3 regions of the Pseudarthrobacter sp. O4 genome follow, and region 1 is predicted to be linked to each of the others. Evidence: riboswitches for the same ligand, from Rfam matches in the RefSeq annotation. Region 1 holds a riboswitch; each other region holds the start of a gene.
What was found. A riboswitch is a leader RNA that binds a small molecule or an ion and turns the genes downstream of it on or off. The one in region 1 is predicted to bind S-adenosylmethionine.

Region 1 (3,263 bases):
GCCGCCCCATTCACCACCGACGGCGAAGCCCTGAACGAAGCGCAGGAAGACCAGCAGGGCCGGGGCCCAGTAGCCGATCTGTGCAAAGCCCGGCAGGCAGCCCATCGCGAAGGTGGAGGCACCGACCAGGATGATGCTGAGCTGGAGGAGCTGCTTGCGGCCGAACTTGTCGCCGAAGTGGCCGAAGACGATCCCGCCGATGGGGCGGGCAATGAAGCCGACCGCGTAGGTGAGGAAAGCGGCGAGGATGCCGTCCAGTTCGGTCCCCGAGTTGGGGAAGAACATCTTGCCGAAGACCAGGGTGGCGGCGGACGCGTAGAGGAAGAACTCGTACCACTCCACCACGGTGCCGGCCATGGAGGCGGCAACGACCTTCTTCAGGCCGGACGTTTTGACGTCGGGCTCTTCTGCGCGCCTCGCGGCCGCGTTTTCCGTACTCATCGTGACTCCTTCGGTGTCTCCGTCGACACCCTATGGACCATTGGGCAGAGGACGCCTGTGATTTGTGACACGCGGCATCATTCCCAATGAGTATGGTCGCTCCCGGCCCCGGCCTCAACGGCCATTAGTGCAGAGCGCATCTGCAAAAATGCACAATCGGCGGCCGTTTCGGCCGAGGCGATGGCGGTTTAAGGCCATTGACGGGCGGCGGGCAGGGTCAGCTGAAGAAACCTTCCCTGAGCTGGCCGCTGAGCTGCCCGATCTCGGTCAGGAAGCCGTCGTGGCCGATCGGCGCCTCGATCAGCTGCACCTCCACCTCGCCGGGCAGCGCCTCGGCGAGCACCCGGGACTGCGCCGGGAAATACAACCGGTCCGAGTCCACGGCCGCCACCAGGAACTCGGCCGTGGCCGGCGCCAGGGCCTCCTCGAGCGCCCCGCGGCCGCGGCTGATGTCGTGGCTCATGAGGGCCTCGGTGATGGCGATGTAGCTGTTCGCGTCGAAGCGCCGGACCAGCTTGTTGCCCTGGTGGTCGAGGTAGCTCTCCACCTGGTAGCGGCCGCGGCCCGCCAGGGAGCCGGCTTCCAGCGGAGCCTCGGACGCCTGGGGATTCCGGCCGAAGCGTCCGTCCAGTTCGGCGGCGGAGCGGTACGTGATGTGCGCGATCCGGCGCGCCAGGGCCAGGCCCGCTTCCGGTCCCGGGCCGCCGTAGTAGTCCCCGCCCTTGAAACTCGGATCCTGGCGGATGGCGAGCGTCTGGGCCTGGGCAAAGGCGATCTGCTCAGCAGTGCTGCTGGCCCCGATGGAAATCACGGCACAGCGCCGGACCCGCTCCGGGAAGGTCACGGCCCACTCGAGGGCGCGCGCCCCGCCGAGGGATCCGCCGAGCACGGCATACCAGCTGCGGATGCCCAGGGCGTCGGCCAGCCGGGCTTCGGCGGCGGTGGTGTCCCGCAGGGTGACCAGCGGAAAGCGGGAGCCCCAGGGCCGGCCGTCAGGAGCCGGCGTCGAGGGTCCGGTGGAGCCGTAGCAGCCACCGAGGATGTTTATGGAGACAACAAAGAACCTGTCGGTGTCCACGGGGGCGCCGGGCCCGGCGAGCTGCTCCCACCAGCCGGGCTCCTCGCCGGCACCGCGGGTGACGTGGGTGTCCCCGGTGAGGGCATGCTCGATCAGCACCGCATTGGAGCGGTCCGCGTTGAGGGTCCCCCACGTTTCATAGGCGAGGGTGACATCGGGCAGCCGGGCGCCGGATTCGAGTTCCAGGCCGCCGATCCGGAGGTACCGGACGGTCCCGTCGGGCACGGTATCGGGCACTGCGCCGGGCACTGCGCCAGGCACTGTTTCGGGCACCGCGACGGCCGGGCCGGTGGCTGGCATATGGGCGGTTTTGCTTCCGGGTACACCCGTGCGGGTGACGGCAATCGTCATGTGAGGACCTAACTTCGCGCTTGCCCGCCGTCGGCAGACCGGCAGGCCAGGTCTTCACCCGGGGCACCCCGCCGCAAAAGGAGGGTTGCCGGCCAGCAAGCCGGGGCTGTCACTGGCACTCATGACCTGCCACTAGCTTACGAAACGAGGCGCCGTTGTGGCGAAGATTATGACGGCTATGTGACTCGAGGCCGTGGTTCCCGGCACCCCTGCGCGGCAGGGGTGCCGGGAACCGGCGGACTCAGACGCCCTTGGCCGCGCGGAAGCCGGCGTCGAGGTCCGCGATGATGTCGTCAATGTGTTCCAGACCCACCGAAAGCCGTACGAGTCCAGGATTGACGCCGGCAATTGTCTGCTGTTCCGGCGACAGCTGGCTGTGGGTGGTCGACGCCGGGTGGATGACCAGCGAGCGCACGTCGCCGATGTTCGCGACGTGCGAGTGCAGTTCGAGGGCGTCGACGAAGCGCTTGCCGGCCTCCGCTCCCCCGGCGATGTTGAACGCCACGACGGCGCCCGTCCCCTTGGGGCCGTACTTGCGGCCGCGCTCGTACCAGGGGCTGGACGGCAGCCCCGCATAGGCGACCGATTCGACGTCGTCCCTGGCCTCGAGCCATTCGGCCACCTTGGTGGCGTTGGCGACGTGGCGCTCGACGCGCAGGCTCAGGGTCTCGATCCCCTGGGCGATGAGGAAGGCGTTGAACGGCGACACGGCGGAGCCGAGGTCGCGCAGGAGCTGGACGCGGGCCTTGAGGATGTAGGAGAGATTCGCGCCGAGGGCGCCGTCCTTGCCGAGGTCCCGGGCGTAGACGAGTCCGTTATACGTGGGGTCCGGCGTGTTGAAGCCGGGGAACCGCTCCGGGTCCTTCCCGAAGTCGAAGTTGCCGGAGTCCACGATCACGCCGGCGATTGCGGCGCCGTGGCCGCCGAGGTACTTGGTGGCGGAGTGCACCACGATGTCAGCGCCCCACTCGATCGGCCGGATCAGGTACGGCGTGGAGAGGGTGTTGTCCACGATCAGCGGGACACCGGCCTCGTGGGCTACCTTCGAGACGCCCTCGATGTCCAGGACGTCCTGGCGGGGGTTGGAGACCACTTCGCCGAAGAACAGCTTGGTGTTGGGCCGGACGGCGTCGCGCCACTGCTCCAGGTTGTCCGGATCCTCCACGAAGGTCACGGAGATGCCGAACTTCTTCAGCGTGTGGGCCAGCAGGTTGTAGGTTCCGCCGTACAGGCTGGGGCTGGCCACCACATGGTCGCCGGCCTCGGCGACGTTCAGGATCGCGAAGGTCTCCGCGGCCTGGCCGGAGCTCAGCAGCAGGGCCGCGAGGCCGCCCTCAAGGCTGGCCACCCGCTGTTCCACGGCATCCTGGGTGGGATTGCCGATCCGGGTGTA
Region 2 (3,263 bases), 1.8 Mb from region 1:
ATCGCCCCGCCGAGCACCCGGCCCTGGCCGTCGATGTGCTTGGTGCCGGAGTAGACCACCACGTCCGCGCCGAGGTCCCCGCAGCGCTGCAGCAGGGGGGTGGCGAAGACGTTGTCGACGACGACGGTCGCCCCGGCAGCATGGGCCAGTTCGCTCACGGCGGCGATGTCCACAATCTCCTGCATCGGGTTCGATGGCGACTCGAAGAAGACCGCGGTGGTCGGCTCCGACAACGCCTCGCGCCACTGCTCCAGGTCCGGCCCGTCGACGAAGACCGTTTCCACACCCCAGCGCGGCAGGATTTCGTTGAGGATCACAAAGCAGGAGCCGAACAGCGAGCGGGCGGCGACCACACGGTCCCCGGCGCCCAGCAGCGCGCCGAGCGCGGTGAACACCGCGGACATGCCGGACGCCGTCGCAAAGCACGCCTCGGTGCCCTCGAGCAGCCGGAGCCGTTCCTGGAAGGTCGCCACCGAGGGGTTTCCGTAGCGGGAGTAGACGAAGCGCTCGTCCTCGCCGGTGAAGGCGCGCTCGGCGGCGGCGGCGGATTCGTAGACGAAGCCGGAATTGAGGAAGACCGGCTCGGTGGTTTCCTGGAAGCCGGTGCGGTCAAGTCCGCCGCGGACAGCCTGGGTGTCGGGGCTCCAGCCGGCGGCGTCGGGATTGAAAGTCACTTAGTTCTTTCCGAGGTTGGTGGGCAGGCCGCGGTTCTTCCAGCCGTTGACGGTCCGTTCGCCGTAGCGGTCGGGCTCGCCTTCGAAGCCCTCGAGGACGTTGTAGGAGGTGAAGCCGGCCTCGGTGGCGGCGGTTGCGGCGGCGATGGAGCGGGCACCTGAACGGCAGAGGAACACCAACTCGGTACCGGAATCCTCCGGCGCCTGCTGCTTCAGTTGCTTCACGAACTGCGAATTGGGGATGCCGCCGGCCAGGCTCCACTGGATGAAGAGCGGATCATTTTCCGTCGCTTTCGTGTCCGGGATGCCGATGTGGGCCCATTCCGCCTCGGTGCGGACGTCCACCAGGATGGCGCCCGCCTCCAGCTTGGCCCAGGCTTCCTGCGGGTCCAGGTCTCCGGCGTAGCTCACGCGTGGCCCTCGATGGTCTCTTCGTAGCCGACGCCGTCAATTCCCAGGCCTTCGACCGCGTCGGCGACGGCGGCGTCCGCGCTGGCAAATGCGGCCGGCAGCACCACGGCCTGGGCGACGATGACGCTGCTGCCGTTGAAGGCGGCGGAGGGGCTTCCGTGCAGCACGTAGCCTTCGGCCAGCGCCGCCGAAACGCGCTCGCAGAAGGAGCGGTCGTCGGGGCCGGTGAACAGGCGGTAGGCCAGCTTTTCCTCGGCGGCTGCGCCGGGGACGGCGGCGGACGGGGCGGGTGCTGTGGTGGGGACAGCGGGGGCGGATGCGTCAGGCACGACGGTACTCCTTCTTTCACGCTTGCAGCTCGAATGGGTCGATATGCCGAGTATTCACCTGAGGCACCCCGCCGCGAAAGGGAGGGTTGCCGACCGGCCAGTCAGGGCTTGGCGCCGGTTCTCATTACTCCCCAAAAACGTAACATCTGCAGGGCTGGCCCGCACCGCCGCCCTCGTCATGTTCCGTAACCGTAACCGTAACCGTCTCCCGGCGCCGCCGGCGGAGCCGGTCGGGAGACGTCAGGCAGTGTTTTGACCGGAGCGGTCCGTCGGGGTAGCCAGCGGCTGAATATACGTATCTACCTGTCCGGCCGACTATCTCCGCCGGGGACAGTTTCGAGTAGCGCCTACTCGGGTCTTCTGATATGGCGCTCGCCTTTACTGGGAGGCAGGCAACAGGTCCCGAGAGGTCTCAAAGTGCCAACCGCCGCAACTTGAGGGGGTACCGCGCAGGGTCATGCCAGGCCCTGTCCGCCGTCTCAGAACTGAATGGAGAAACTGTGAAACCCCGTGTCCTGATTACCGGCGCCGGCGGCCCTGCCGGCCTGGCCCTCGCCGCCCAGCTGCGGTCCCGGGGCATTCCCTTCCTGGGCGCTGACGCCCGCGAACTGCCGGAAGGGACCGGCGTCACCGCTGTCAGGGTACCCCCGGCCGCTGACCCTGAACTGATCCCGGTTTTGCGCCGGCTGGTCGCACGGGAGGGAATAAATTTGGTCATCCCGACTTCCGGCGAGGAACTGATGCAAGTCTCGGCGGCCCGCGCGGGTTTCGGAAGGGACGTCCGTGTTATCACAGGCGAGCCCGGGCCGGTGGCTGTCGCCAGCGATAGGCTCTTCACAGCCTGGCTCTTGCGGTCGGCCGGGGTCCCGGTCCCGCGGTTCGGAGTCCCCGGGGACTTTGCCGGCGCCAACGCAGCGATGGCCGCGCTGGACGGCCCCGTGGTCGTCAAGCCCCGGGTTTCCCGCGGCGGATGCGGGGTGATTGTCGTGGACGGAAGCGTGGACGTCGACTGGGCAGGACTGCCGGACGGGCAGATCGTGCAGGAATACATTCCCGGAACGGAATATGTGCCCGTGGTCTTCGGAACCCCCGCCCACAACGGTACGGCCCCGTTTGCGGTCGTGGTGGAAAAGACCGGGCGCGCAGATCAGTACGTGGTCAACGCGATAGCCGTCCGCCGCGCCGCGGCCGGGGAGGCAATGGATGTGGGCAATGTGGCGATGGCCGCCGTCCGTTCGCTGGGGCTGACCGGCCCGGTCGAACTTACCGTCCGCCGCCGGGCCGACGGGACTCCGGTGGTGCTGGAAATGAACGCCCGGTTTGGCGCCCACAGCGAAGCGGCGCCCGAGCTGCTCGACGCCGTGCTGGCCTCCTTCAACCTGCCGTCCTTCAATCCTGCGTCATTCCGGCAGGGAACCGGAGCATACGCCCATGCCCTGGTTTGACTCAGCTGAGCCGGGAATCCACCCGGGCCTGCTCCTCCCCGGCGTACTCATCACCGGTCTGCCGGTCCTCGTGTTCGGCCTCGTCCGGCTGCTCGCCGTGCCGTTGGCAGTGTGCTTCGAGGTCCGGGCGGCCAGCCGGCGGCGCCGGGGGGCTCCGACGCTCTGGGACGAATGGCCAAGCGTGTCGATCGTCGTCCCGGCCTTCAACGCGGCCGCCGTCATCGAAAACTGCGTCCGGTCCGTCCAGCTCACCCGCTACACCCGGTACGAGGTCATCCTCGTCGACGACGGCTCCACGGACAACACGGCCGAACTGATGGCCGGTCTCGCCGCCGGGGATCCTCGAATCAAGGTCCTGGGACAGCCAGGCGCCGGGAAGGGAGCTGCCCTGAACCTGGGCGTCC
Region 3 (3,263 bases), 1.9 Mb from region 1:
TCGGCGGAAGGATCGACCGCTACGGTGTGCAGCCCGCGTTCAGCCAGGAGGGCCGTGAACTTACCGGTTCCGGCGCCGATGTCCGCGGCGTCCCTCGCGCCGGCCGGGATCAGCCAGTCGGCCGACTCGCCGGGATATCCCGGCCGGACCCGCTCATAGTGGGCTCCGCCGTCCCGGAAGCTCTGCCCGAGTTCCTGGCGGCGGTCCTCCTGCAGTTTGGGGCCGCTGTGTAGGGTGGGGCCGCCGCGTGCCACGTGCGATCTCCTTCGGGCAGGTCCGGTTGGTACCCTTCGAATTTACCGCACGTGGGGTTACCGCGGAGGCCTACTCCGCCACCGCGCACGGCGCGGCGCCGGCGGTCCCCGGCGTGTTCGGTGCCCAGTGAGGGTAGCTGCGGGCGTCGTTGGACGGCACCCAGCGGCCGGCATCCACCACGTAGTCCCAGCCGAGGCCGGTCCGCCGCAGCTCCTGGATACCGGCGAGCAGCCGCTGCGCATCCTCGAGCCGCGAGCCGAGGCCGAAGCTGGCCCGCAGCGAGCCCGAGGGCAGGCCGAGCCGCTTGAGCAGCGGGTGGGCGCAGAACCGGCCGTCACGCAGTCCGATGCCGTGTTCGGCGGAAAGGTAGGCGGCAACGAGGCCGGCGTCGTAGCCTTCGACGGAAAAATTGACGACGCCGATCATGCCGGCGCCCTGCCCGTCGCCTTCAGGGTCCGTGTCCGCGAAGATCCGGTGGACCGTCACGCCGTCGATCTGCTGGAGACCCTCGACGACGAAGGAGCGGATGGTGTCCTCGTGGGCGTACCACTGCGTCTGGTCCAGGGCGGCAATCACCTGGGTGGCCCGGGCCAGTGTTGCCGCGCCCAACACATTGGGGGAGCCGCCCTCGTGCCGGGCCGGGCCTGTGGTCCAGCTGACCGTGTCCAGCCTGGCGTCGCTGACGGCTCCGCCGCCGGCCAGGTGCGGGGTGCCGGCGTCGAGCCAGTCCGGGCGCCCCACCAGCACGCCGGAACCGAACGGCGCGTAGAGCTTGTGGCCGGAGAAGGCGAGGTAGTCGACGTCGTCCGCGGTGATGTCGATGCGCCGGTGCGGGGCGAGCTGGGCGGCATCGACGACGATCCGGGCGCCGTACTCGTGGGCAAGGGAGGCCAGGGTGCGGATGGGCAGGATCTCGCCGGTGACGTTGGAGGCGCCGGTGACGGCGAGCAGGCTGATGCCGCCTTGCGCCAGCTGTTCGCGCAGCTTGTCCAGGGTCGCGGCAAGGGTGGGGGCGGCCACGACGCTGCGGTGCGGCACGGTCTGCCAGGGCAGCAGGTTGGCGTGGTGCTCGATATCGAGGTAGAGAACCTCCCCGGTGTGCCTGCCGTCGCTGACCGGCAGGCAGCCGGCCAGCAGGTTCAGCGAGTCGGTGGTGTTGCGGGTGAAGATCACGGAGTCGCCCGGGCGGCCGCCAACAAACTCGCGAACGATGGTGCGGGCGTTTTCGTACACGGAGGTGCTGATCTGGGAGGCGTAGCCGGCGCCGCGGTGGACGCTGGCGTAGAACGGCAGGATCTCGTTCAAGTAGGCCGACACCACGGACAGTGCGGGGGCGGAGGCTCCGTAGTCCAGGTTGGCGTAGCGGACGTGTCCGCCCTGGATCAGCGGGGCCTGGATCTCCGCCCCGGTGACCGCGGCGAGCGGCCTGCCGGCGACGGCGAAGCGGTCGGGGAGCGCCGCTGCGGAGGCGGGGCGGACCCCGCCGGAGGCAGGAAAAGTGGCAGGAAAGGTGGCGGGAAAAGTGGCAGTCGTCATGGGACCTCGCTCGAAAAAGGACCCCAAGCACCGGGGATCCGCGCTTGCCGCGTCCGTTCCGGACCGGCCAGGTCGTCACCCGGGGCACCCCACCGCGAATGGAGGGTTGCCGGCCAGCAAACCGGGGTTTAGCGCTGGCACTCGTGACCTGCTTCGAGCCTAGGACATCCCGGCCGCCGCGGAAAAGGCAGGGCAGGAATGTGAAGCGCTTTGTTACGCACCGCAGTGGCTGGTGCCTTTGGTGCGTCGCGGCCTACGGCGCGGCGCTGGCTGCGCTGCTGAGCTGGACATCAAGGCCGAACAAGGCCTCCAGGGCTGCCGTGTAGTCGGCCTGGCGGCCGGCGGTGGCCAGCTCCCTGGCCCGGACGGTCGGGGTATGGAGCAGCCGCCGGACGATGCGGCGCAGGGCGATGTTCACGTCCTCAGCCGGGGCGCCACCGCCGTGTTGCCGTCTGACCCGCTCCATTTCGGCGTCGAGGACGTCCTGGATGTACCGGCGCAGGGCAACGACGGCGGCGTCGACGGCGCGGATCGCTTCCTGCTCCTCGAATTGCCGGGCAGCCTGCCTGACCAGGGCATGGGCGAGGCGAAGTGCTTCGGCGTCCGCTGGGGGAGCGGCAAGCTGCACGGATCCCAGCGTGATCAGTTCGACGCCCGGCAGGTCCGCCACGTGCGGGTCGAAATCGTGGCTGGGAGCCAAGTCAATGACGGTAAGCGGACGGGCTGCGTCCTGCCTCCAGCGCGCCAAGCTGGCGGCGCCAATGCGAGCCCCGGTGCCGCTGCTGCCGATGATGACATCTGCCGCGGCGGCGGCGGCGGGCAGCTCCCGCTCTGTCAGCGGCGTTCCGCCCCGGGCGGCCGCAAATGCAGCGGCCCGCCCGGAGTGGGAGTAGACGGCAACACTGATGCATTGCCTGCTTCTCAGGAGTTCCGCCACGTGCGCGGCGTAGGCACCCGTGCCTACCAGGACCACGGATGCCCCGGCCAGGCTTCCCTGGCTGGATCCTATGGCTGCCAGATCCAGGGCGACGGTGGCGATGGATCGTCCGGCGGCGCTGAGGGCTGTCCGCGCCCCTACCGCCTTGGAAACGCGGGAGGCCGCTTGAAACAGCCGACTCAACCGTCCGCCGGCCGTACCCGCCAGCTGGGCGTCGGCGAGGGCGCGGCGGACCTGGCCGGACACCTGGCGCTCACCGACCACAACGGAATCCAGTCCGGCCGCCACCGCGAAGAGGTGCGCGGGGACCGACGCGCCCTGGACGTACTCGAAATGCGACGTGAGCAGGGCGGCCGGCAGGCCGGAGCAGCGGCAGAGGGCGGCCAGCGCATCGGACCGCGCGGACTCAACGTCCCGGGCCGAGGGGACTTCGCAATAGATTTCGAAGCGGTTGCAGGTGGACAAGACCAGCGATCCGGAAACGGCGGGACTGCTGGCGAGGAGGTCCGGGGCTAGCTCGGTGGAGACAGCATGC

Region 2: it holds a riboswitch for S-adenosylmethionine, as region 1 does, so the genes downstream of both, ACQCSU_RS09790 (DUF1737 domain-containing protein) here and metX (homoserine O-acetyltransferase MetX) in region 1, are expected to answer to the same signal.
Region 3: it holds a riboswitch for S-adenosylmethionine, as region 1 does, so the genes downstream of both, ACQCSU_RS05320 (aminotransferase class V-fold PLP-dependent enzyme) here and metX (homoserine O-acetyltransferase MetX) in region 1, are expected to answer to the same signal.

The regions. Positions count from the first base shown of each region.
Region 1 covers NZ_CP189591.1:3,964,850-3,968,112, reverse strand. Annotated here, with positions in the region: gene ACQCSU_RS18350 (MFS transporter) at 1-441, opposite strand, end outside; gene metX (homoserine O-acetyltransferase MetX) at 659-1,870, opposite strand; SAM riboswitch class IV at 1,882-1,997, opposite strand; gene ACQCSU_RS18340 (bifunctional o-acetylhomoserine/o-acetylserine sulfhydrylase) at 2,112-3,263, opposite strand, start outside.
Region 2 covers NZ_CP189591.1:2,127,435-2,130,697, reverse strand. Annotated here, with positions in the region: gene ACQCSU_RS09800 (O-succinylhomoserine sulfhydrylase) at 1-674, opposite strand, end outside; gene ACQCSU_RS09795 (rhodanese-like domain-containing protein) at 675-1,085, opposite strand; gene ACQCSU_RS09790 (DUF1737 domain-containing protein) at 1,082-1,330, opposite strand; SAM riboswitch class IV at 1,428-1,543, opposite strand; gene ACQCSU_RS09785 (ATP-grasp domain-containing protein) at 1,915-2,859, shown strand; gene ACQCSU_RS09780 (glycosyltransferase) at 2,846-3,263, shown strand, end outside.
Region 3 covers NZ_CP189591.1:1,174,064-1,177,326, reverse strand. Annotated here, with positions in the region: gene ACQCSU_RS05325 (class I SAM-dependent methyltransferase) at 1-254, opposite strand, end outside; gene ACQCSU_RS05320 (aminotransferase class V-fold PLP-dependent enzyme) at 325-1,791, opposite strand; SAM riboswitch class IV at 1,827-1,940, opposite strand; gene ACQCSU_RS05315 (glutamyl-tRNA reductase) at 2,045-3,263, opposite strand, start outside.